Regions from separate parts of the Leucobacter alluvii genome, predicted to be linked through region 2. Evidence: predicted binding sites of a transcription regulator. Region 2 holds the regulator's gene; the other holds the start of a gene.

Region 1 (11,382 bases), on a different contig from region 2:
CGCAGGTCCGTCTCTGCTGACCCGTGCCGAATACGTCGAGCGTCCGGGCGACATCTGGCCCGAGCGCATTCCAGCAGCCTCGCTCGTGCGGGTGGCGGCCCGCCGCCTCGCGTCGAACCGTCCGTTCGACGACGACCGTGCGCTCTACCTCCGGGCCCCGGATGTCGCGCAACCTACTGCGCCGAAGCGGGTCTCGACATGAGCGCGTCCGACACGAGCCCGGCGGCCGCGGGCCCGGTGCTGCGCAGCGCGACTCTGGATGACCTCGATGCCGTCTGGTCGCTTGAGACATCCGTGTTCGGCGCCGAAGCCTGGAGCCGCTCGATGATGCGCGAAGAGCTCGTCGGCGACCACCGCGACTACCGTGTGCTCGTCGACGGGCGCGGTCGGGTGCTGGGGTACGCCGGCATGCTGGCGCTCGGGGCGGAAGCGGATATTCAGACCATCGCCGTGCATCCGGACGTGCGCGGGACCGGGCAGGGCCGTCGTCTCATCGATGCGCTGCTCGACGGGGCCGAAGCGCGCGGGGTGAACGAGGTGTTTCTGGAGGTGCGCGCCGACAACCCGGTGGCGCAGAAGCTCTACGAGAGCCTCGGATTCGAAGGGATCGGCACGCGACCGCGGTACTACCAACCCGAAGGCGTCGATGCCATTGTGATGCGGCTCGCGATGGGCGGGCGCACACGGAGCGGACGGGCGATGGGGGATCAGGCATGACGAGCACGGACCCGCTCGTTCTCGGCATCGAGACGAGCTGCGATGAGACCGGTGTGGGCATCGTGCGCGGGCGCACGCTGCTCGCCAATGCGATCGCCTCGTCCATGGACGAGCACGCGAGATACGGCGGCGTCGTTCCGGAGGTCGCTGCGCGAGCGCACCTCGAAGCGATGACCCCGACGATCGAGCGCGCCCTGACGGTTGCCGGCGTTGCGCTCGAAGAGCTCGACGCCATCGCGGTTACCTCGGGCCCGGGGCTCGCGGGCGCCCTGATGGTGGGAGTCTCAGCTGCGAAAGCTCTGGCGGTGGCGCTCGACAAGCCGCTGTACGCGGTGAACCACCTGGTCGGCCACGTCGGCGCCGACCTGCTGCACGGCGACGGACTGCGCGGAGCCGTGGGCGCCGTCGGCGAGCTCGAGCTTCCGACGATCGCCCTGCTCGTCTCCGGGGGCCACACCTCGCTGCTGCTCGTGCGCGATCTCGTGTCCGACGTCGAGATGCTCGGCGAGACGATCGACGATGCCGCAGGGGAGGCGTTCGACAAGGTCGCACGCCTGCTCGGTCTGCCGTACCCGGGAGGCCCCGAGATCGACCGGGTCGCTGCGACGGGTGATCCCCACGCGATTCGCTTCCCGCGCGGCCTCACGCTGCCGAAGGATCTGGAGCGTCACCGCTACGATTTCTCGTTCTCGGGACTGAAGACATCGGTCGCGCGATGGGTCGAGAAGCGCGTGGCGGCCGGGGAATCGGTGCCGGTGGCGGACGTGGCGGCCAGTTTCCGGGAGGCCGTCGCCGACGTGCTGCTGACGAAGGCGGTCGCGGCCTGCAGCGACCTCGGGGTGCCGCGCCTCTTGCTCGGCGGGGGTGTCGTCGCCAACGCGCGCGTCCGCGAGCTGGCGACGGAGCGAGCGGCGACGGCGGGGATCGAACTGCGCGTTCCGCCGTTGTCGCTCTGCACCGACAACGGCGCGATGATCGCCTCCCTCGGCGCTCAGCTCGTAGCCGGCGGGCATGAGCCGTCCGGGCTCTCCTTCGGAGCCGACTCGACGCTCCCGGTGCAGCAGGTGCAGGTGCTCTGACGGAGAAGCCGCCTGTCAAGGCCGCTTCAGGTCCGGGAGAAAACTCGCCATTCGCTGAAGCTGAACGTTATCTTTGAAGGAAGAATGGGGGAATGCGCCTCATCGACGTTTGATCGAAGGAGAATCATGTCCGACAATCTGCCAGGCAACGACCGCAATTCGAACCCGGTTCCGCCCCCGCCCGCGCCGTCCGGCACCCCGAACGCGCACACTCCGAACGCGCACACCGCGCCGAGCGCTCCGGCGTACGACCCCGCAGCGACGAACCCCGGCGCTCCGGCATACTCGGGCGGTCCTGCTCAGCCGAAGGGGCTCGCGCTCTCGTCGATGATCGTGGGCATCGTGAGCCTCCTGATCTCGTGGCCGGTGAGCATCGTCGGCATCATCGGCGGCGTGGTCGCGCTGGTGCTCGGCATCGTGGCGCGGAAGAAGGGGCAGCCGAAGGGGATGGCCCTCACCGGCATCATCACCGGCGCCCTCGCCATCGTCATCTCGATCATCGCGATGATCGTCGTTGCGCTCGTCATCGGCGCCGCGCTGAACGACCCGAACCTGCAGCAGCAGTTGGAGCAGCTGGACCAGTAACGAGTCCGCTGCATGTGCGAAGGCCCGGGGCGCATCCGCCTCGGGCCTTCCGTGCGATGCACAGGATGCGATCAGCAGCGCTCCGCGAGGAGCGCGCAGTGCTTTCCGGTCTCATCGCGCGTGAGCAGCAGGGTGGCGTGCTCCGCTCCGCGCAGGCGCAGTCGCGCGCGCAAGGCCGCGGGATCGACGTCGGCGCCGCGCTTCTTGATCTCGAGCGTGCCGATGCCCCGCGCGGCGAGCACCCTTCGCAGAGCCTTCTCCTTGACGGGCAGCCGTTCGAGCAGGCGGAAGGTCTGCGCGAACGGCGTTGCGACCAGTTCGTCTCCGGTGAGATACGCGATGCCGGCGCTCATCATGCCAGCGCCCAGATGCTCTGCAAGCGCACCGATGAGACGCGCGCGAATCACGGCCCCATCGGGCTCGTAGAGATACTCGCCCATCGAACGGACGTCGACATCGGGAGCATCGCCAGACGCCGTCATCTCGTGAATCTCGCCGCCCCGGTGCACCAGTGCCGCGCGAGCGATCCCTGGTCTCGCGAGCGCGCCGAACCAGAGCGCGGTCTCGACGACATGCCCGTCGACGGAGACCCACTGGGCCTCTGCCTCTCCTGGTATGAGGTCTCGATCGAGCCCCGGACCCAGTTTGACGCCCGTCGGCATCCGAGATCCGATGCCGAAGGCGAAATCGAGCGACGGCGAATAGTCGTCGGGGGAGGAGAGGCGGCGGGTCTCGCGGTGTCCAGCGGTGCGCCGCGCGGGATCGAGGAACGCTCCGTCGATTCCCGAGAGGTCGACATCGACGGCGTCGGCCGTGCGCACGCGAGGGGCGCGGCTCCCGCGCCGGGCGGCGACGGTCGCGAGGTTGTGCTCGGCGAGTCGAGCGGTGAACCCATCCAGTTCCACAGCCTCGGGAGCGATGCCATGCTCGAGCATCGCGATCGATTCCGTGCCGATGCCGCAGCCGAGGTCGGCCACCCGTTCGCATCCGGCGTCGCTGAACCGGGCCGCATGTCCGCGCGACACCGAGATCCTGCTCGCCTGCTCCAGCCCAGCCGGAGTGAACAGCAGTTCGCTCGCGAGGGGACCGAACTTCGCACGCGCCCGTTCGCGCAACTGCGCCTGCGTGAGGAGGGCGGCTGCTTCCTCGGGCGCTCGCCCGAGCGTCCTCAGGCGGCGATTGACCGCGTCCGGTGCGGCGCCGCTCTCGAGTTCGAGGGTCGCCTCGGCGAGAGCGGCGAGACCCTGATCGGTGAGGAGGAACTCCCAACCGGGCGGGGGCTCGACGAATGGGGGCGGCCCCGGAGCCATGCTCCGAGGCCGCCCCGATGCGCTCGGCGCATCAGTCATGTCAGTACGAGGAGTAGGAATCGAAACCTGACAGCGAGCTTCCCAGAGCCGCGAAGATGGTGAAGAGGAAGCCGATGTACACGACGATGAAGAGTGCGAGCAGCACGAAGTAGGCGTAGCTGATGATGAGCCCGGTCAGCGCGATGCCGCGGCCCGAATCACCCGTGCGCTTGATCTGGCTGAGCCCCATGTGCCCGAAGACGATTCCGGCGACGGGGCTCAGGAATGCGAAGATGATCGAGAGGAACGCGAACGTGTTCGTCTTGTCGAGGGTGGTCCCCGTCGGGATGGGCGCCGTCGACCGCGATCCGTACCCCTGCGAGCCGTACGCCTGCGAGCTGTAGCTCTGCGGCGGCTGGTACGCGGGGGGCTGCGGAGCGCTCGTCTGGGGCGGGGTCTGGCCCTGCTGGCCCGGGGTCGCGTCCTGGTCCAGGTGCGGCAGGGGGGTGGTGGGCTGCTCGGGGTACTGAGGCGTGGACATTGCTCCTCCATCGGTTGGCGTCGAATCAAGCGGGTGCGAGCCGCGGACCCGCTGGCGATGCCAGTCCAGGGCGTGATTCCATTCTAGGCACGGCGCACTGTTCGCTGTCGGCGATTCCGTGCCGCGACGCTGGCACTCCCCTTGCACGAGTGCCAACGGGAGCCATAGACTCTGGGTAGACGCGCTCGCATGGGGCGGGCGCGGAAACACTTCAGACATTGGAAAGAGGTCAACCGTGTCGGTCGCCATCAAGCCGCTCGAGGATCGTATCGTTATCAAGCAGGTCGAGGCAGAGCAGACCACCGCTTCCGGTCTCGTGATCCCCGATAGCGCCAAGGAAAAGCCCCAGGAGGGCGAAGTTGTCGCGGTGGGTCCCGGTCGAATCTCCGACTCGGGCACCCGTATCCCGCTCGACGTCGCCACCGGCGACATCGTGATCTACTCGAAGTTCGGCGGCACCGAGGTCAAGGTCGGCGGTGAGGACTACCTCGTCCTCTCCGCTCGCGACATCCTCGCCGTCGTCACCCGCTAACAGCGGCGCTTCCGCAGCGGCCCCGCCGATCCTCCGGGATCGGCGGGGCCGCTGTCGTACCCGGGGGTGCGTCGGGAGTAGACTGCTTCGATGCAGCGGACACGTGCGGGACTCGGATTCGGTCTCGGCGCATATCTCTGGTGGGGCGCGTTCCCCTTCTACTTCGGACTCATCGCGATGGTCGGCCCCCTCGAGGTCGTGCCCTGGCGGGTCGCGACCACGCTGATCTTCTGCGTACTGCTCGTCACCGTCACACGGCGGTGGCAGCGAGTCGCGGTGATCCTGCGCACTCCCAGACTGCTCGGATGGTTCGCGCTCTCCGCGCTCTTCCTGTATGCGAACTGGCAGATCTTCATCATCGGCGTCATGACCGGCCATGTGCTCGAGACGTCGCTCGGCTACTTCATCAATCCGCTGTTCACCATTCTCATCGGAGTCGTGTTCCGCAAGGAGCGCCTCAGCCGCCTGCAGTGGATCGCGGTGATCATCGCGGGCGTCAGCGTGCTGATCGCCGCAATCGCGTACGGCTCCTTCCCATGGATCGCCCTCGGCATCGCGCTCTCCTTCGGTCTCTACGGGGCCGTGCACAAGCACGCGGGCGAAACGGTGGACGGCATCACCGGGCTCACGATCGAGACCTTCGCCACCCTTCCGGTCGCCGCGGTGCAGCTCGGCCTGATCGCGGCGACCTCCGGGTTGACGGCCTTCACGTTCGGCACCGGCATCACCACGCTGGTGCTGTTCAGCGGCATCGTGACCGCCATCCCGCTGATCCTGTTCGGCGAAGCCACCCGACGACTGCCGCTCGCGCACATCGGATTCCTGCAGTTCCTGACGCCGATCCTCGGATTCTTCTACGGTGCATTCGTCACGCAGGAGGAGATCACGACAGGACGCTGGATCGGCTTCATCGGCGTCTGGATCGCGCTCGTGATCCTGATCGTCGACATGGTGCTGCAACTCCGGCGTTCGCCGACGGCGCAGGTCAACACGGCCCCGATTCCCCTAGACTGAGAGACGGTACGGGCGCCGCATCCCGGTCGCCCGCGAATCTCTGAGAGCCCCACCCACTACACAGATAGAGGTTCCATGGAACAGCGTGACCCCTTCGCGTTCACCGGTCTGACCTACGACGATGTGCTGCTGCTGCCCGCGCACACCGACGTCATCCCCAGCGAGGCGGACACCTCGACCCAGCTCACCCGGCGCATCCGGCTCCAGATCCCGTTGATCTCGGCGGCGATGGACACGGTGACGGAGACCCGCATGGCGGTCGCCATGGCACGCAACGGCGGTCTCGGCATCCTGCACCGCAATCTGTCGATCCAGGATCAGGCCGAGATGGTCGACCGGGTGAAGCGCAGCGAAGCCGGCATGATCACGAACCCCGTGACGACCTCCGTCGACGCTTCCGTGGCAGAAGTCGATGCGATCTGCGGTGAGTATCGCGTATCGGGTCTCCCCGTCGTCGACTCCAACGATGTGCTGCTCGGCATCATCACGAACCGCGACATGCGATTCATCGATCCGAAGGACCGCTCCCAGGTGCGGGTCGAGGACGCGATGACGCGCATGCCGCTCATCACCGGGCCTCGCGGGATCTCCCGAGAAGACGCGGCGGCGATCTTCCGCAAGCACAAGATCGAGAAGCTCCCGCTTGTCGACGAAGAGGGTCGTCTCACTGGCCTCATCACGGTGAAGGACTTCGACAAGGAAGAGCAGTACCCGCTCGCCACCAAAGACGAAGCAGGTCGGCTGCGCGTCGGAGCCGCCGTCGGGTTCTTCGGCGACGCATGGAAGCGCGCGAGCGCCCTCGTCGAGGCCGGCGTCGATGTGCTCGTCGTCGACACCGCGAACGGTGACAGCAAGGGCGTGCTCGACATCATCGCGAAGATCAAGGCCGACCCGGCATTCGCTGCCGTCGACGTCATCGGCGGCAACGTCGCGACGTTCGCGGGCGCCAAAGCCATCGTCGATGCCGGCGCAGACGCGGTGAAGGTCGGCGTCGGCCCCGGGTCGATCTGCACGACGCGCGTCATCGCGGGTGTCGGTGTGCCCCAGGTCACGGCAGTGTACGAAGCGGCGAAAGCCGCGACCCCTGCGGGTGTGCCCGTGATCGCCGATGGCGGTCTGCAGCACTCGGGCGACATCGCCAAGGCGCTCGTCGCCGGTGCGTCCTCGGTCATGATGGGCTCCCTGCTCGCCGGTACCGATGAGAGCCCCGGGGATCTGGTCTTCGTCGGCGGCAAGCAGTTCAAGAACTACCGCGGCATGGGATCGCTCGGCGCTCTCCAGACGCGCGGCGAGCGCACGTCGTACTCGAAGGACCGCTACTTCCAGGCGGACGTGCCGAGCGATGAGAAGCTCATTCCTGAAGGCATCGAAGGGCAGGTGCCCTACCGCGGACCGGTCGGAGCCGTCAGCCACCAGATGATCGGCGGCCTGCGTCAGTCGATGTTCTATGTCGGCGCCCGTTCGATCACCGACCTCAAGGAGCGCGGCAACTTCGTGCGCATCACGTCGGCGGGGCTGAAGGAGTCGCACCCGCACGACGTGCAGATGGTCGTCGAAGCGCCGAATTACAAGCGCTGAGACGTGCACGGCGAAGGGCCCGGGTCGGTTTCGATCCGGGCCCTTCTGCGTGTGCAGGGCACATCCCGGCCGCAGAATGCACCTCGCCCGGCTCCGGCAGCAGGCAGACGCGGCCCGCGCGCTCGGCATGCTCAGCCGCCGCCAGATAGACTGGGCGGGTGAGTAACGAGATCGAGATCGGCCGCGGTAAGCGTGCACGGCGCGTGTACACCTTCGACGAGATCGGCATCGTGCCGACGCGGCGCACGCGCGACCCGGAGCTCGTCTCGACCGCGTGGTCGATCGACGCCTTCCAATTCGACATCCCGGTGCTCGGCGCTCCGATGGACTCCGTCATGTCTCCCGCCGCGGCCATCGCGCTCGGCGAGCTCGGCGGTCTCGGCGTCCTCAACCTCGAGGGTCTGTGGACGCGTCACGAGGATCCCGAGCCGCTCCTCGCGGAACTCGCGACCGTCGACGACGAACTCGCGGCGGTGGCGCGGATGCGCGAGCTGTACGCGGCTCCGATCCAAGCAGAGCTCATCACCGCGCGGCTCGGCGAGATCCGCGACGCCGGGGTCACGGTCGCCGGTGCGCTGTCACCGCACCGCACGGCTCAGTTCACCGAGACCGTCGTGAACGCTGGCGTCGACCTCTTCGTGATCCGCGGGAACACCGTCTCGGCGGAGCACGTCTCGCAGGAGGGCCGCGAACCCCTCAACCTGAAGCAGTTCATCTACGAGCTCGACGTTCCCGTCATCGTGGGAGGGGCCGCGACGTACCAGTCGGCGCTGCACCTCATGCGCACCGGTGCGGCCGGCGTGCTCGTCGGCTTCGGCGGGGGAGCGTCGTCGACGACGCGCGCCACACTGGGCATTCGCGCACCGATGGCGAGCGCGATCGCCGATGTAGCCGGTGCGCGCTCCGACTACCTCGACGAGTCGGGCGGCCGCTACGTGCACGTCATCGCCGACGGCGGCCTCGGCACCTCCGGAGATCTGATCAAGGCGATCGCCTGCGGCGCCGATGCGGTGATGCTGGGGAGCACGCTCGCGAAGGCGTCTGACGCACCCGGTCGCGGATGGCACTGGGGCCAGGAGGCGCACCACGAGGACCTCCCGCGCGGCAAGCGGGTGCAGGTCGGTTCGGTCGCGCCGCTCGCCCAGATCGTGAACGGCCCGGCGAACGTGGCCGACGGCAGTGCGAACCTGATCGGCGCACTGCGCCGCGCGATGGCGACGACCGGGTATTCGGAGCTCAAGGAGTTCCAGCGCGTCGGCGTCGTCTACGCCGAGCGCTAAGCCTCGCACCGTGTCTTCGCGCAAGCTGGAATACCTGGGTGAGCCGACGCTCGCCCAGGTGATGCGTCGGCCGAGCTGGATCCTCGCCCTCCTGCTGGCGCTCGGCGTCGCCGTCGCGTTCGCAGCGCTCGCGCAGTGGCAGGCGGGCATCGCCGTCCAGTCGCAGCAGCAGGACCAGGTGGACACCGAGTCGGAGCGGCCGCTCGCGAGCGTGACCTCCTTCGAGCAGGGGGTCACCGACGCCGCAGCAGGCGTCGTCGTGCATCTCGACGGGACGTTCGTCGCTGACGACTTCTCCGTCGTGTCACCGCGCGAGAACGGTGGTGCGAGCGGGGCGTGGGTCGTCGGCAACCTGGTGACGGACGGGCCCGACGCGGAGCCGGGCGCGCACCTCGCCGTCGCCGTGGGGTGGGCTCCTTCCATTGCAGAGGCCGAGCGGGCCGCCGATGCGCTCGCCGACGGCGACCAGACGGCAGAGACCCTCGAACTCACGGGCAGGTACATGCCACCCGAAGCGCCCCGAGTGCCCGACGCGGACGAAGACCCGATGACGATGCACGCCATGGTGCCCGCCGCGCTCGCGAACCTCTGGGGCTCCGTGGACGGGCCTGTCTACTCCGGCTACCTGGTGCTGCACGACGATGCAGGATCAGCCGCCGTCCTCGACGACGCGGCGCTCGAGGCGATCGATTCCGTCGCTCCGCTGCCGGCCGACGCCGTGAACTGGCTGAACGTGTTCTACGCCATCGAATGGCTCGTGTTCGGCGGCTTCGCCGTCTTCTTCTGGTATCGCCTCGCGAGAGACGCGTGGGAGAAGGAGCACGAGATGCTCCTGCTCGAAGCGGAAACCACCCCCTGATCCTCCCACGGCACCTCGGTCATCGGTGTCGTTCGCCCGCCGTAGAATGGAAGCCATGCAGCTGCAGCCCAAGCCCGCCGACTACCCCCGTATTCGCAAAGCCCTGAGTTTCTACAAGGTGACCTCGGTGGTCACGGGTGTCATGCTGCTGATGCTCTGCGCCGTCATGGTGATGAAGTACGCGTTCAACGTGCAGCTGTACCTCTTCACCGAAGACGGCTTCGCGCACTTCTACGAGCTCGCGCCCGAAGGCCTCGAATCCGACTTCCAGGCGAGCGGATTCGACCTGTTCAAGGCGATCCTCATCGCGCACGGCTGGTTCTACGTGGTCTATCTCATCTCCGACTTCCTGCTGTGGAGCCCGATGCGCTGGGGCTTCATGCGGTTCCTCCTCATCGCGCTCGGCGGAGTCATCCCGTTCATGTCGTTCTTCCTCGAAGCCCGAATCGTTCGCGAGGTCGACGGCTTCCTCGATTCTCGCGAGAGCGCGCTCGCGCCCGACACTTCACACCCGACCGCTGCGGCATCGTCCGCCACCACCTCGAAAGGCTCACTGGAGCGATAATGGCGACACTGTCAGAACAGCCGGAGACGGATCACCGTCCGGTTCTCGTAGTCGATTTCGGCGCGCAGTACGCGCAGCTCATCGCGCGACGCGTGCGCGAAGCCGGCGTCTACTCCGAGCTCGTGCCCCACACCATTACCGCTGCGGACGTGCAGGCGCGCAACCCGCTCGGCATCGTGCTCTCGGGCGGTCCTTCGTCGGTGTACGAGGAAGGCGCCCCCGCATTCGACGCGAGCGTCTTCGATCTCGGCATTCCGGTGCTCGGGATCTGCTACGGCTTCCAGGTGATGGCCCGCGCTCTCGGCGGCACCGTCGGCAACACCGGCGACCGCGAGTACGGCGCGACTGATGCGCACGTCGTCGGTGACGGCGGGGCGCTTCTCGGCGGGCAGCCGAATGCTCAGAACGTCTGGATGAGTCACGGAGACGCGGTTCAGGCGGCGCCCGAAGGATTCGAGGTGCTCGCGAAGACCGCGGTGACGCCCGTCGCCGCGTTCGGTTCCGCCGAGCGCAAGCTGTACGGCGTGCAGTGGCACCCCGAGGTGAAGCACTCGGACCACGGGCAGCAGATCCTCGAGAACTTCCTGCACCACGTCGCCGGGATCGCGCCGGACTGGAACGCCGGCAATGTGATCGCCGAGCAGGTCGCGCGCATCCGCGAACAGGTCGGCAGCGCCCGCGTGATCTCCGCGCTGTCGGGCGGCGTCGACTCGGCTGTGTCGACGGCGTTGGTCCACGAGGCGATCGGCGACCAGCTCACGGCCGTATTCGTCGATCATGGGCTGCTCCGCAAGGGTGAGCGCGAGCAGGTCGAGAAGGACTACGTCGAATCCACGGGCGTGCGTCTCGTCACCGTCGAAGCCGCTGACACCTTCCTCGGCCACCTCGCGGGCGTGACGGATCCGGAGCAGAAGCGAAAGATCATCGGCCGCGAGTTCATTCGCGCGTTCGAGCAGGTGCAGCTCGACCTCGTCGCTGAGGCCAAAGCGGAGGGCGAGCCCATCAAGTTCCTCGTGCAGGGAACGCTCTACCCCGACGTGGTCGAGTCGGGCGGAGGATCGGGCACCGCGAACATCAAGTCGCACCACAACGTCGGCGGCCTGCCCGAGGACCTGGACTTCGAGCTGATCGAACCCCTCCGTGCGCTGTTCAAGGACGAGGTGCGCGCGATCGGCCGCGAACTTGGCATCCCCGAAGCCATCGTCGGGCGCCAGCCGTTCCCGGGGCCCGGCCTCGGCATCCGGATCGTCGGCGAGGTGACGCGGGAGCGCCTCGAGGTGCTTCGCGAGGCTGACGCGATCGCGCGAGAAGAGCTCACGATCGCCGGCCTCGACAACACGATC
Region 2 (11,382 bases):
ACCGAGGGCCGCGTCGAGACGAATGCGTTCAGAGTGGCCGACGCCGCGACGGCCGGTCGTGCGGCCGACGCTCTCGTGCTGCTCCGCCAGTCGTTCTCGACGGGAACCGATCCGATCCCGATGCTCGCCGCACTCAATATGAAGGTGCGCGCGATGGCCCGCGTCTACGGCGCCGGCGGATCCGGGGGACAGCTCGCGAAAGAGCTCGGCATGGCTCCGTGGCAGGTCGATCGAGCGCTGCGCGAAGTGCGCGGCTGGCGCGAAGAAGATCTCGCTCGTGCGATCGATCTCGCCGCAGAAACCGAGTGGCGGTTGAAGGGCGGGAGTCGGGACCCCGAGTACGCGCTCGAGAAGTATCTCTTGTTCGTAGCGAAACGCGGGCGCGTGTAGCACTGCCAGTGCAGTGCGCCAGCGCACGAAAAAGGCCCCGCCGAAGCAGGGCCTGAATCGATCGCGAATGCGAGTTAGAGCGATGCCACCTGAGCGGCGAGCTTCGACTTGCGGTTCGCGGCCTGGTTCTTGTGGATGACGCCCTTCGAGGCGGCCTTGTCCAGCTTGCGGCCGGCGGTCTTCAGCTTGGCCTCGGCTACCGACTTGTCGCCGGCTGCGATCGCCTCGCGAGCTGCGCGCACGACGGTGCGGAGTTCGCTCTTGTACGCCTTGTTGCGCTCGGTCGCCTTGCGGTTGGTCTTGATGCGCTTGATCTGCGACTTGATATTTGCCACGTTGAGATGTGTCCTTTAGATCCGGTTGACGGGTTGTTCCGCGCGGTGAGAGAGGGCACCTTACGGGTGGTGTGGTAAGAACCACACGCAAGCCAAGAGCCGAGTCTAGCAGAAGCTCGGCGTCGATCCCAGTGGCCGTGCGGTCGCGGCATCGGCGCGCCGCGGCGGGACTACAGCGCGCCCGCGATCAGCTCGACGTCGTCGCCGACCCGGATGTCGCCCCAGGCGGCGCTCCCGAGCTCGGTTCCGGCAGGCATGGGGGCCGGAAGGTCGCGGGGGAGCAGGAGCGTGCCGAGCGTCGGCTCCCGTTGCCCGATGCGCTGGGTCAGGGTGGTGAGCACCCGTGCGTCGCGTGCGCCCGTCTCCGGGTTCGCATGGGTGGCGAGACATCGGACGATGGGTTCTGCCGTGCGGAACTCGAGTTCGCCGATGCGCACCGCCCCGCGCCACTCGAGCTCCTCCCAGGCCTCGACGCCGTCGATGACGATGTTCGAACGGAAGCGGCGGTCATCGAGTGCGGGGTCTGTAGCGCTGGAAGGATCGGGATCGCCCCCGGAGGCGGTGAGTTCGGGAGTGCCGCCGTCGGTTCGCTCGATCACTGCGCTGAGTGCGAGTACGCTGGCGCGGCCGTGCAGCGACACGTAGCCCTGCTCGCGATCCTGGAACCGCGCGTGCTCGCCGTCGCCGACGAGTTCGAGCGGCAGCCTGCCGGGGCGCTGCAACCGCTTCCCCTCACGCGTGCCGAGCACGAACTCGGTCATCACATCGGAGAGGTGCTTGCGGCCGGCGTCATCGAGCGCGGCGGAGACCATGACGGAGGTGCCGCTGAAGATGGTGACGTGGCGCTCGGCGGCGTCGAACTCGAGTCGCAATGCGGCGAGGGCCGGGAAGTCCTGGAGCGCCAGGCCCTGCGCCTTCGGCCAGTAGTCGAGCCCGTCGCGCTGTTCGGGAAGCGCTGCCTCTGCGAAGCGGAAGGCGAGCACCCGGTCGCCGACGATGCGCCCGTCGCGCTGCACGGTGAGTCGTTCGCGGCGTTCCGGAGTGAATCCTTTGACGGGGTAGCGATACAGGGCGACGACGCGAGGCATTTGCATATTCTCTCAGGAACGGCCGGACTCGGGGAATGCGGCGTCGTGTCCGGCGCACGAACCCGCTCCCGCGCGTGCGATAATTGCGAACAATGTCTCCACGCAGCCTGAACCCTCCAGTACCGGCGTCGACCGACCCCGCGAAGATTCGCAACTTCTGCATCATCGCGCACATCGACCACGGGAAGTCGACCCTGGCCGACCGCATGCTTCAGGTGACGGGCACCGTTCCCGATCGCGAGATGCGCGCGCAGTACCTCGACCGCATGGATATCGAGCGCGAGCGCGGCATCACCATCAAGTCGCAGGCGGTGCGCATGCACTGGGCGACCGATGCGGGCGACTTCGCGCTCAACATGATCGACACCCCGGGGCACGTCGACTTCAGCTACGAGGTCTCGCGCTCGCTCGCGGCGTGCGAAGGGGCGATCCTGCTCGTGGACGCCGCGCAGGGCATCGAAGCGCAGACGCTCGCGAATCTCTACCTCGCCATGGAGAACGATCTCGAGATCATTCCGGTGCTCAACAAGATCGACCTGCCTGCGGCCGATCCTGAGCGCGTCTCGCGTGAGATCGCCGACCTCATCGGCGGCCGTCCTGAAGACATCCTGAAGGTGTCGGGGAAGACCGGCGCCGGTGTCGAAGAACTGCTCGACAGCGTGGTGCATCGGATCCCGGCTCCGGTCGGCAGCGCCGATGGGCCGCCGCGCGCGATGATCTTCGACTCCGTCTACGACCCGTATCGCGGCGTCGTCACCTATGTGCGCATGATCGATGGCAATCTGTCGCCGCGCGAGAAGGTGCAGATGATGTCGACCGGCTCGGAGCACGAAGCCCTCGAAGTGGGCGTCTCGGCACCCGAGCCCACGCCGACGAAGGGACTCGCCGTCGGCGAGGTGGGCTACCTCATCACGGGTGTGAAAGACGTGCGGCTCTCCAAGGTGGGGGACACGGTCACCGCGAAGCGCAAGCCTGCGACCGAGGCGCTGCCCGGGTACACCGACCCGAAGCCGATGGTCTTCTCGGGGCTCTACCCGCTCGACGGGAGCGACTACCCCGTGCTGCGCGAGGCGCTCGACAAGCTGAAGCTCGAAGACGCTGCGCTGCAGTACGAGCCGGAGACCTCAGTGGCTCTCGGCTTCGGATTCCGCTGCGGATTTCTCGGGCTCCTCCACCTCGAGATCATCTCCGAGCGCCTGCGGCGGGAGTTCGATCTCGACCTCATCGCGACGGCTCCGAGCGTGATCTACCAGGTCACGACCGACGACGGGCGCGAGATCACCGTGACGAATCCGTCGGAGTACCCCGATGGCAAGATCTCGAGCGTGCGCGAGCCCGTCGTGAAGACGGCCATTCTGGCGCCCAAGGACTACGTCGGCGCGATCATGGAGCTCTGCCAGAGCCGCCGCGGCAATCTGCTGGGAATGGAGTACCTGGGCGAGCGCGTCGAGCTGCGCTACAGCATTCCGCTCGGCGAGATCGTCTTCGACTTCTTCGACCACCTGAAGAGTCGCACCCAGGGCTACGCGAGCCTCGACTACGAGCCGATGGGCGAGCAGGAGGCGGACCTGGTGAAGGTGGACATTCTGCTACAGGGAGAAGCTGTCGACGCCTTCAGCGCGATCGTGCACCGCGACAACGCGTACTCGTACGGCACGATGATGGCCGAACGCCTGCGCAAGCTCATCCCGCGCCAGCAGTTCGAAGTGCCGATCCAGGCCGCGATCGGCGCGCGCGTGATCGCCCGCGAGACGATTCGCGCGATCCGCAAGGACGTGCTGGCGAAGTGCTACGGCGGCGACATCAGTCGCAAGCGCAAGCTGCTTGAGAAGCAGAAAGAGGGCAAGAAGCGCATGAAGATGGTGGGCCGCGTCGAGGTGCCGCAGGAGGCCTTCATCGCCGCGCTCTCCGGGGATGTGGAGGGGAAGGAAGGGGGCAAGCGATGAGCAAGGATCAGCCGGCCCGCCGCAGCAGCCACGTGGAGATGCCGGTCGCTTATGCGGCCGTCGGAGCTTCGAAAGACCCCGACATCGTTCGGTTCCCGCCCGAGGGCATGACCCCGTACGAGGAGGAGCTCCGCCTCGGAAGCGGCCAGGAGCGATTCTTGATCGCGTCCAGCCTGCTGATGACCTGGGGCGCGCAGCGCGGATCCGGCGTGCGTGTGACCGACATCGTTCGAGGCGCTGGTTCGGAATACGTGGGCCCGAGCTTCAACGGTGACGGAATGCCGGAGGCCGCTGGTGAGGTCGAGGAGCAGTTCGGCCCAGACGGCGAACCGTACATCGTCTCGGGAACCACCGCGGTGCTGCACTTCGAGGGGCAGGATCCCCGAAACGTGCTCGTGGTGTACACCGTGGACGAGGAGCGCCGCGTCGGGTTCGCGTGGGGGACCGGTGACGAAGCCGGCGCTGTCGGCGAGCAGCTCTTCCTGATCGAGTTCCGCGCCGACGACACGGTGTGGGCCGTCGCCCGCGGGTTCGTCGCAGCGCCGAAGAACGGTTTGCTCGGCCTGCGCGGCCGCGCGGACGTCCGTGCCGCGCTCGATGCCGTCAAGCGCGGGATCGCCGCGCTCGCTCCCGGTGCTCAGCCCGTTCCGGATCTCGGCCCGGCCGTGCAGGCGGAGACCCCCGCGGCGGAGCCAGCTGTCGATGCGGCGCCGGATGCCGAGCCCGAGGCTGCGCCCGAGCCTGTACAGGCGACCGAGCCCGAGGCTGAGCCCGAGCCCGAGCCCGAGCCCGAGCCCGAGCCCGAGCCTGAGGCTGCTCCCGAGCCCGAGCTTGCGCAGGCGTCGGATGGCATCGCGGAGCAAGACGACGCCCCCGGCCATCTGCCGGGCGCCGACGCGAACGGCCCGACTCACCAGCGCCGACCCAGTAGACGGTCGTGATGAGGGGGCAGTTCTGCCCCGAGTGGAACGCAGGATCGGGAGACCGCCGTGCCGAGCGCGCTGCCTGAGGGAGACCCCGCCCCGGAGGACTGCGCGCTCCCACCCGAGGTCGCGGTCGGCGCGCATGCCCGCAACTTCGGCGTGTACGTGCACGTGCCGTACTGCCGAGTGCGCTGCGGATACTGCGATTTCAACACGTACACGGCCAGTGAGCTCGGCGGCACCTCGCGGGGCGACTACGCCGCGCAGGTGGAGCAGGAGCTGACCCTGGGCGGCCGCGTGCTGCGACTCGCCGGGCTTCCGGAACGGCAGGTATCGACCGTGTTCTTCGGCGGGGGCACGCCGACGCTGCTGCCGGCCGACGATCTCGCTCGCATGCTCGGGCGCATCCGGGCTGAGTGGGGGCTGGCCGACGGGGCTGAGGTGACGACGGAGGCGAATCCCGACTCGGTCGACGCCGAGTACCTGCGAACGCTGGCCGACGCGGGATTCACGCGCGTGAGTTTCGGCATGCAGTCCGCCGTGCCGCACGTGCTCGCGACGCTCGACCGCACGCACACCCCTGAGCGCGTGCCGCTGGTCACGCAGTGGGCGCGCGATGCCGGGCTCCAGGTGAGCGTCGATCTCATCTACGGCACGCCGGGCGAGAGCCTCGCTGATTGGGAGCGCTCGATCGATGCAGCGCTCGCCTGCGAACCCGACCATATCTCGGCCTACGCGCTGATCATCGAGCGCGGCACGAAGCTCGCCGCGCAGATCCGACGCGGGGAGGTCGCCGCCCCCGACGAGGACCTGCACGCCGACATGTACGAGCTCGCCGACGCCCGCTTCGCGGAGGCGGGTTTCTCCTGGTATGAGATCAGCAACTGGTCGCGCTCGCCGGAGACGCGGTCGCGCCACAACCTCTCGTACTGGACGGGTGAGGACTGGTGGGCGGCCGGCCCCGGAGCCCACAGCCACGTGGGCGGAGTGCGGTGGTGGAACGTGAAGCATCCGGGCGCATACGCGCAGCGCATGGCGCAGGGCGTCTCGCCCGCGCATTCGCGCGAGACCCTGTCGGAGGCGGCTCGGCGAGAGGAGCGCATCCTGCTCGAGACCAGGATCGTCGACGGGCTTCCCGCTGACGTGCTGAGCGCCGACGAACGTCGCTCGATCCCGCAGCTCATCGCGGACGGGCTCCTCGACGGGCGGGCCGCGATCGCCGGACGCCTCGTTCCCACGCTGCGCGGGCGACTGCTCGCCGACACCGTCGTGCACCGACTGCTGGGCGGCTGATCCCATCCCCGTCGGGGCTGCGGGACGCCGCTCGTGGACCCCTCGCACGACCGTGTTCGCTGGGAGCGGTAGCGGTCGCATGCCACCGTGCCTGCGCTAGACTTGGCACTCGGAACAAGTGAGTGCCAGGGTCAGGAGGGGCGATGGTTTCGGAGCGCAGCCTCGCGGTATTGCACGCGATCGTGGGCGATTACGTGTCGTCGAACGAGCCCGTCGGGTCGAAGGCGATCGTCGATCGCCACAGCTTCGGCGTCTCCGCAGCGACCATTCGCAATGACATGGCCCTGCTCGAGGAAGACGAGCTCATTGCGCAGCCGCACACGTCCTCGGGCCGCGTGCCGACGGACAAGGGGTACCGGCTCTACGTCGACACGCTCGCACGCATTCGTCCGTTGAGTTCGGCGCAGCGATCCGCGATCGAGCGCTTCCTCGGCGAGTCGTCGGACCTCGACGACGTCATGGCGCGCACGGTGCGCATGCTCTCCCAGCTCACCAACCAGGTCGCGGTCGCGCAGTACCCGTCGCTGCGCCGCACGGTCGTGCGTCACATCGACCTCGTCGCGATCGGCGAGGATCGGGTGCTCAGCGTCCTGATTCTCGGCAGCGGAGTGGTGGAGCAGCAGGTGGCCCTCCTTCCAGCCTCGCGCGTCACGGAGGCGTGGGTGCACGGCCTCCGGCAGCGCATCGCCGATGCGGCGGTGGGCAGCGACGTCGAGACGGCTGCGGGTGCGGTGACGCGTCTCGTGGAGGATCTGCCGCTCTGGTCGCAACCAGACGAGTCCGATCTCGTGCGCCGCGTGCTCGCGGTGGTGTCGGGGCAATTGCAGGCCAACCGCAATGACCGCATCGCCGTTGCTGGCGCCGCGAACCTCTCCCGACCGGATGGCGAGTTCGCCGGATCGCTGCCCGTCGTGCTCGAAGCCATTGAGGAGCAGGTCACCCTGCTTCGACTTCTCGGCGAGCTGGTGCACGACGACCGCGATGTCTCGGCGTCGATCGGTCGTGAGAACGAGGCCTACGGGCTCTCAGAGACCTCGATCATCGCGTCGAAGTACGAGGACGGCATCGCGATCTCGAAACTCGGCGTATTGGGGCCGCTGCGTATGGACTACGCCGGCAACATCGCCACAGTGCGCGCGATCGCGCGCTACCTCAACCGATTCTTGGGGGAGGAGCGGTAGCCGCCGCTCCTCCTGCCCACCCGACGACACCCCTACCTGAGGAGCGATATAGCGTGGCCGATCATTACGAGACCCTCGGCGTCTCCCGCGAAGCGAGCGCCGAAGAGATCAAGAAGGCCTATCGGCGGCTGGCACGCCAGTTGCACCCGGACGTGAACCCGAGCGAGGACGCGGCCGAGCAGTTCAAGAGCGTGACGCATGCGTACGACGTGCTGAGCGACCCCGAGCAGCGGCAGCACTACGACATGGGCGGCTCGCAGGGGGGCGCCGCCGGGTTCGGCGACATCTTCGAGACCTTCTTCGGCGGCGCCGGATTCGGCGGTGCGGGTCAGCGCGGTCCGCGTTCGCGCTCGGAGCGCGGGGACGACGCGATGATCCGGGTCGACGTCTCGCTCGAAGACGTCATCTTCGGCACGCAGCGCGAGATCACCGTGAACACGGCGGTGCTCTGCGAAGTCTGCCAGGGCAGTTGCTGCCAGCCGGGCACGCATCCCGTCACCTGCGACGTCTGCGGTGGCCAGGGGCAGGTGCAGCGCCAGGTACGGTCGCTCTTCGGCAATGTGGTCACCATGCACCCGTGCGGCAGCTGCCAGGGGTACGGCACCATCATCGAGCATCCCTGCGTGCAGTGCGCGGGCAAGGGGCGCGTGCGCGAGCGCCGCACCTTCCCCATCGAGGTTCCCTCCGGCATCGACACCGGCACGCGCCTGCAGATGCGCGGCGGCGGCGAGGTGGGCCCCGGCGGCGGGCCGAACGGCGACCTGTTCATCGAGTTCCGCGTGATGCATCACGACATCTTCAGCCGTGACGGCAATGACCTGCTGTGCACGATGCAGCTCTCCATGACCGATGCGATTCTCGGCGCCGATGCGAAGCTCGCGGGCCTCGACGGCGAGGTCGAGGTCGAGGTCGAGCCGGGGGTGCAATCCGGAGACATGCTCACGGTTCGCGGTCGCGGGATCCAGGGACTGCGCAGCACGACGCGCGGTGATCTGAAGATCGCCGTGCAGGTCGCCACGCCGACGAAGCTCTCGAATCGGGAGAAGGATCTGGTGCGGCAGCTCGCCTCGCTGCGCAAGGACGATGCTCCGCACCTCGGCGAATTCCATCAGGGCTTCTTCGGCAAGATTCGCGACCGCTTCTTCCGTCAGGGCTGAGCGTGGCCAACCTCTACTACCGCGAAGACCTCGACGCTTCCGACATCGTTCCGGGGTCGCTCGTCGAGGTGAGCGGTGATGAGGGACGTCACGCCGTACGCGTGAGCCGCCTGCGCGTCGGCGAGCGGACGGCGATCGGCGACGGTGCCGGCGCACTGGGGGACGGCGCGGTCGAGTCGGTCGCGAAGGATCGCTTCACCGTGCGCATCGATCGCGTCATTCCGTCAGCGCCGCCCGCCGGTCCGCGTCTGGTGCTCGTGCAGGCGCTCGCGAAGGGCGACCGAGACGAGCGAGCCGTGGAGCAGGCGACCGAGTTCGGCGTCGATGCCATCGTGCCGTGGCAGGCCGCGCGTTCCGTCTCCCGCTGGGATGGCTCCGGTGCCCAGGAGAGGATCGCGAAGGGGCTCGCGAAGTGGAGGCGCGTCGCGCGAGAGGCGTCGAAGCAATCGATGCGCGCGCGCATTCCCGAAGTGCGCGTGCCGGTTTCGCTCGACGGATTGCGCGAGATCGCGAGCCGCGAGCAGGAGACGGTCGTCGTGCTGCACCCGCGCGGCACCTCTCGGGTCTCGACGTGGGCGCGGTCCGCAGCCGAATCCGCGCACCCGGCTGATGAGCTGCTGCTCGTCGTCGGACCGGAGGGCGGGTTCGCCGGCGACGAGCTCGACGGGTTGGAGGAAGCCGGAGCATCGATTCTGCTCCTCGGCGACACGGTGCTCCGGACCTCCTCCGCCGGTCCCGCTGCGCTCGCGGTGCTGAATGCGGCGTTCCAGCGCTGGTGAGCCGGGCCGCCGCTGATCAGCGCCGCCGGAAGCGAGGATCCGCCTCGACGCGTGCGTGGGAATCCGAGTCGCCGTGATTGTCGCCGGTGAGGGTCGTCTCATCGAATGGCGCCTCCCCGCGGAGCACTCGATGCACGCGCTGCATATCGACCTGCTTCGTCCATGATCCGAGGAGCAGCGTCGCAACAGCGTTGCCGGTGAAGTTGGTGAGCGCCCGCCCTTCCGACATGAAGCGGTCGATGCCGACGATCACGCCGACCCCGTCGACGAGCTCAGGCCGGTACGCCTGCAATCCGCCCGCGAGTGTCGCGAGTCCCGCGCCCGTCACACCGGCGGCTCCCTTCGAAGCGATGATCATGAAGACGAGCAGCCCGATCTGCTCGCTGAGGCTCATGGGGTCTCCCATTCCGGCGGCGATGAAGAGCGAGGCCATGGTCAGGTAGATCGCGGTGCCGTCGAGGTTGAACGAGTACCCCGTGGGGACCGTGATGCCGACGACGGGTTTCGAGACTCCGAGGTGTTCCATCTTCGCGATCAACCGCGGCAGGGCCGATTCGGATGACGACGTGCCCACGATCAGCAGGTACTCGCGTCCGAGGTACTTCATGACTGCGAAGATGTTGACGCGCGTGACCGCATAGAGCAGGGTGCCGAGCACTCCGACGATGAAGACGATGCAGGTGATGTAGAAGCCGAGCATGAGCACTCCGAGGCTCCAGATCGCTGCGATCCCGGTCTTCCCGACGACAGCCGCGATGGCCCCGAATGCTCCGAGCGGGGCGAGCCAGAGGATCATGCTGAGAATGCGGAAGACCAGCGTCTGCAGGTGCTTGATGGCGTCCATGACGGGCGTCGCGCGTTCGCCGAGGCCCTGGAGCGCGAAGCCCGCGAGGAGAGCGATGAAGAGGACCTGGAGCACGCTCTCGCCCGTGAACGCGGAGAAGAACGTCGTCGGGATGATGCCGAGCACGAAATCCTGCGTGCTGCTGCTTTCGCCCGTGACCGTGTACTCCGCTCCCTGCATGTCGAGGCCCGTTCCCGGGTGGAGCAGGTTGCCGACGACCAGGCCGATCGCCAGAGCGAATGTGGACATGGTCATGAAGTAGGCGAGGGCGAGCCCGCCGATCTTTCCGACCGTCGCGGCCGTGGCGATGGAGCCGACGCCGATGACGATGGTGCAGAAGATGATCGGCGCGATCATCATCTTGATGAGTCCGACGAATGCCTTGCCGAGTGGTTCGAGACCGACGGCGAAATCGGGCGCCACGAGCCCGATCACGGCTCCGAGCACGACCGCGATGACCACGGCGACGTAGAGCCAAGTGTGTTTGTCCCACCCCCTCCGGCGGGGTTTGCGCGGTGCCGATCGGGATCCGGTGAGTGCTGTCGCGGCCATGCTGCTCCTTCTGAGAACGCCGTTGTCCATGTCGATCGCATCCGGCGTGCCGCTCCGGCAGCACCGCGATGCGCTGATCACGCTAAGCCGCTCGCGCGGTGCCCGGGCGTTTCGGGCTTATCGGACCCGCAATCCAGCGGCAGCGCGTGCCCGGCCCGACGTGACCGTGCGATAATGTGACCTATGAGTCACGGCCGACCATCGAGCGCGACCTCGCGCGTCTTCGTCATCCTGCTCGGCGGAGCGCTCACCGTGAGCGTCATCGTCACCGCAGTCCTCATGTGGGATAGCCGGCGGGCCGAGTACCGACGCACTGAGCGCGCCACCCAGGCTCTGGCAGTCGCAATCGCCGCGGCGCCCGAAACTGCTGAGGCGCTGGCGGGGCCGATCGAATCAGAACGAGTGACAGCCCTGCAGCAGCGGATGTCGGAGCTCCGACGGGACGTCGGAGTGAGCTACGTCACGGTGATGGATGCCAGGGGAAGACGGTTCACGCACCCCGATCCGGAAGAGATCGGGAAACGGTACCGCGGTACCATACCGGACAGGCCGGAGCGCTTCACCGAGCGCTGGACGGGGACGCTTGGCCCGTCGATCCGCACGATCGCTCCGGTCGCCGGGCCATCCGGGTCGACGATCGGATGGGTATCGGTCGGAATCACCGTGACCTCGGTCGCTCAGGAGATCTCGCGCGAGATTCCCCTCGCCCTTGCCGTGAGCGGAGCCTTCGCCGTGACCGGCGGCGTCGCAGCATTCGGAGCCGGAAGAATCACACGCCGCATCACCGGCGACCTGTCGGCCGAAGCGGTTCGCGACGCGATCATCTCTCACGATTCGCTGCGGACGCTCAGCGAGTCGCTCAGGGCGCAGACCCACGAGCACGCGAACCGCCTG

The links. Region 2 encodes HrcA, which represses chaperone genes, less so after heat shock. Its sites were predicted from a motif close to TTNGCACTCGNNNNNNNCGAGTGCNAA; they were not measured.
Region 1: a site for HrcA is predicted at 4,341-4,367, ahead of groES (co-chaperone GroES). Genes of this name have one in related genera too.

Annotation. Positions count from the first base shown of each region.
Region 1 covers NZ_BAAAOP010000012.1:75,629-87,010, reverse strand. The annotation lists gene tsaB (tRNA (adenosine(37)-N6)-threonylcarbamoyltransferase complex dimerization subunit type 1 TsaB) at 1-202, shown strand, start outside; gene rimI (ribosomal protein S18-alanine N-acetyltransferase) at 199-717, shown strand; gene tsaD (tRNA (adenosine(37)-N6)-threonylcarbamoyltransferase complex transferase subunit TsaD) at 714-1,796, shown strand; gene ABFX18_RS11590 (DUF981 family protein) at 1,923-2,381, shown strand; gene ABFX18_RS11585 (THUMP-like domain-containing protein) at 2,453-3,691, opposite strand; gene ABFX18_RS11580 (DUF4190 domain-containing protein) at 3,732-4,211, opposite strand; gene groES (co-chaperone GroES) at 4,447-4,743, shown strand; gene rarD (EamA family transporter RarD) at 4,834-5,757, shown strand; gene guaB (IMP dehydrogenase) at 5,833-7,335, shown strand; gene ABFX18_RS11560 (GuaB3 family IMP dehydrogenase-related protein) at 7,494-8,615, shown strand; gene ABFX18_RS11555 (SURF1 family cytochrome oxidase biogenesis protein) at 8,626-9,474, shown strand; gene ABFX18_RS11550 (DUF3817 domain-containing protein) at 9,530-10,039, shown strand; gene guaA (glutamine-hydrolyzing GMP synthase) at 10,048-11,382, shown strand, end outside.
Region 2 covers NZ_BAAAOP010000005.1:464,244-475,625, forward strand. The annotation lists gene holA (DNA polymerase III subunit delta) at 1-390, shown strand, start outside; gene rpsT (30S ribosomal protein S20) at 465-725, opposite strand; gene ABFX18_RS06680 (MOSC domain-containing protein) at 896-1,813, opposite strand; gene lepA (translation elongation factor 4) at 1,906-3,759, shown strand; gene ABFX18_RS06690 (DUF1990 domain-containing protein) at 3,756-4,700, shown strand; gene hemW (radical SAM family heme chaperone HemW) at 4,749-5,975, shown strand; gene hrcA (heat-inducible transcriptional repressor HrcA) at 6,119-7,156, shown strand; gene dnaJ (molecular chaperone DnaJ) at 7,210-8,313, shown strand; gene ABFX18_RS06710 (16S rRNA (uracil(1498)-N(3))-methyltransferase) at 8,316-9,092, shown strand; gene ABFX18_RS06715 (cation:dicarboxylate symporter family transporter) at 9,109-10,488, opposite strand; gene ABFX18_RS06720 (sensor histidine kinase) at 10,672-11,382, shown strand, end outside.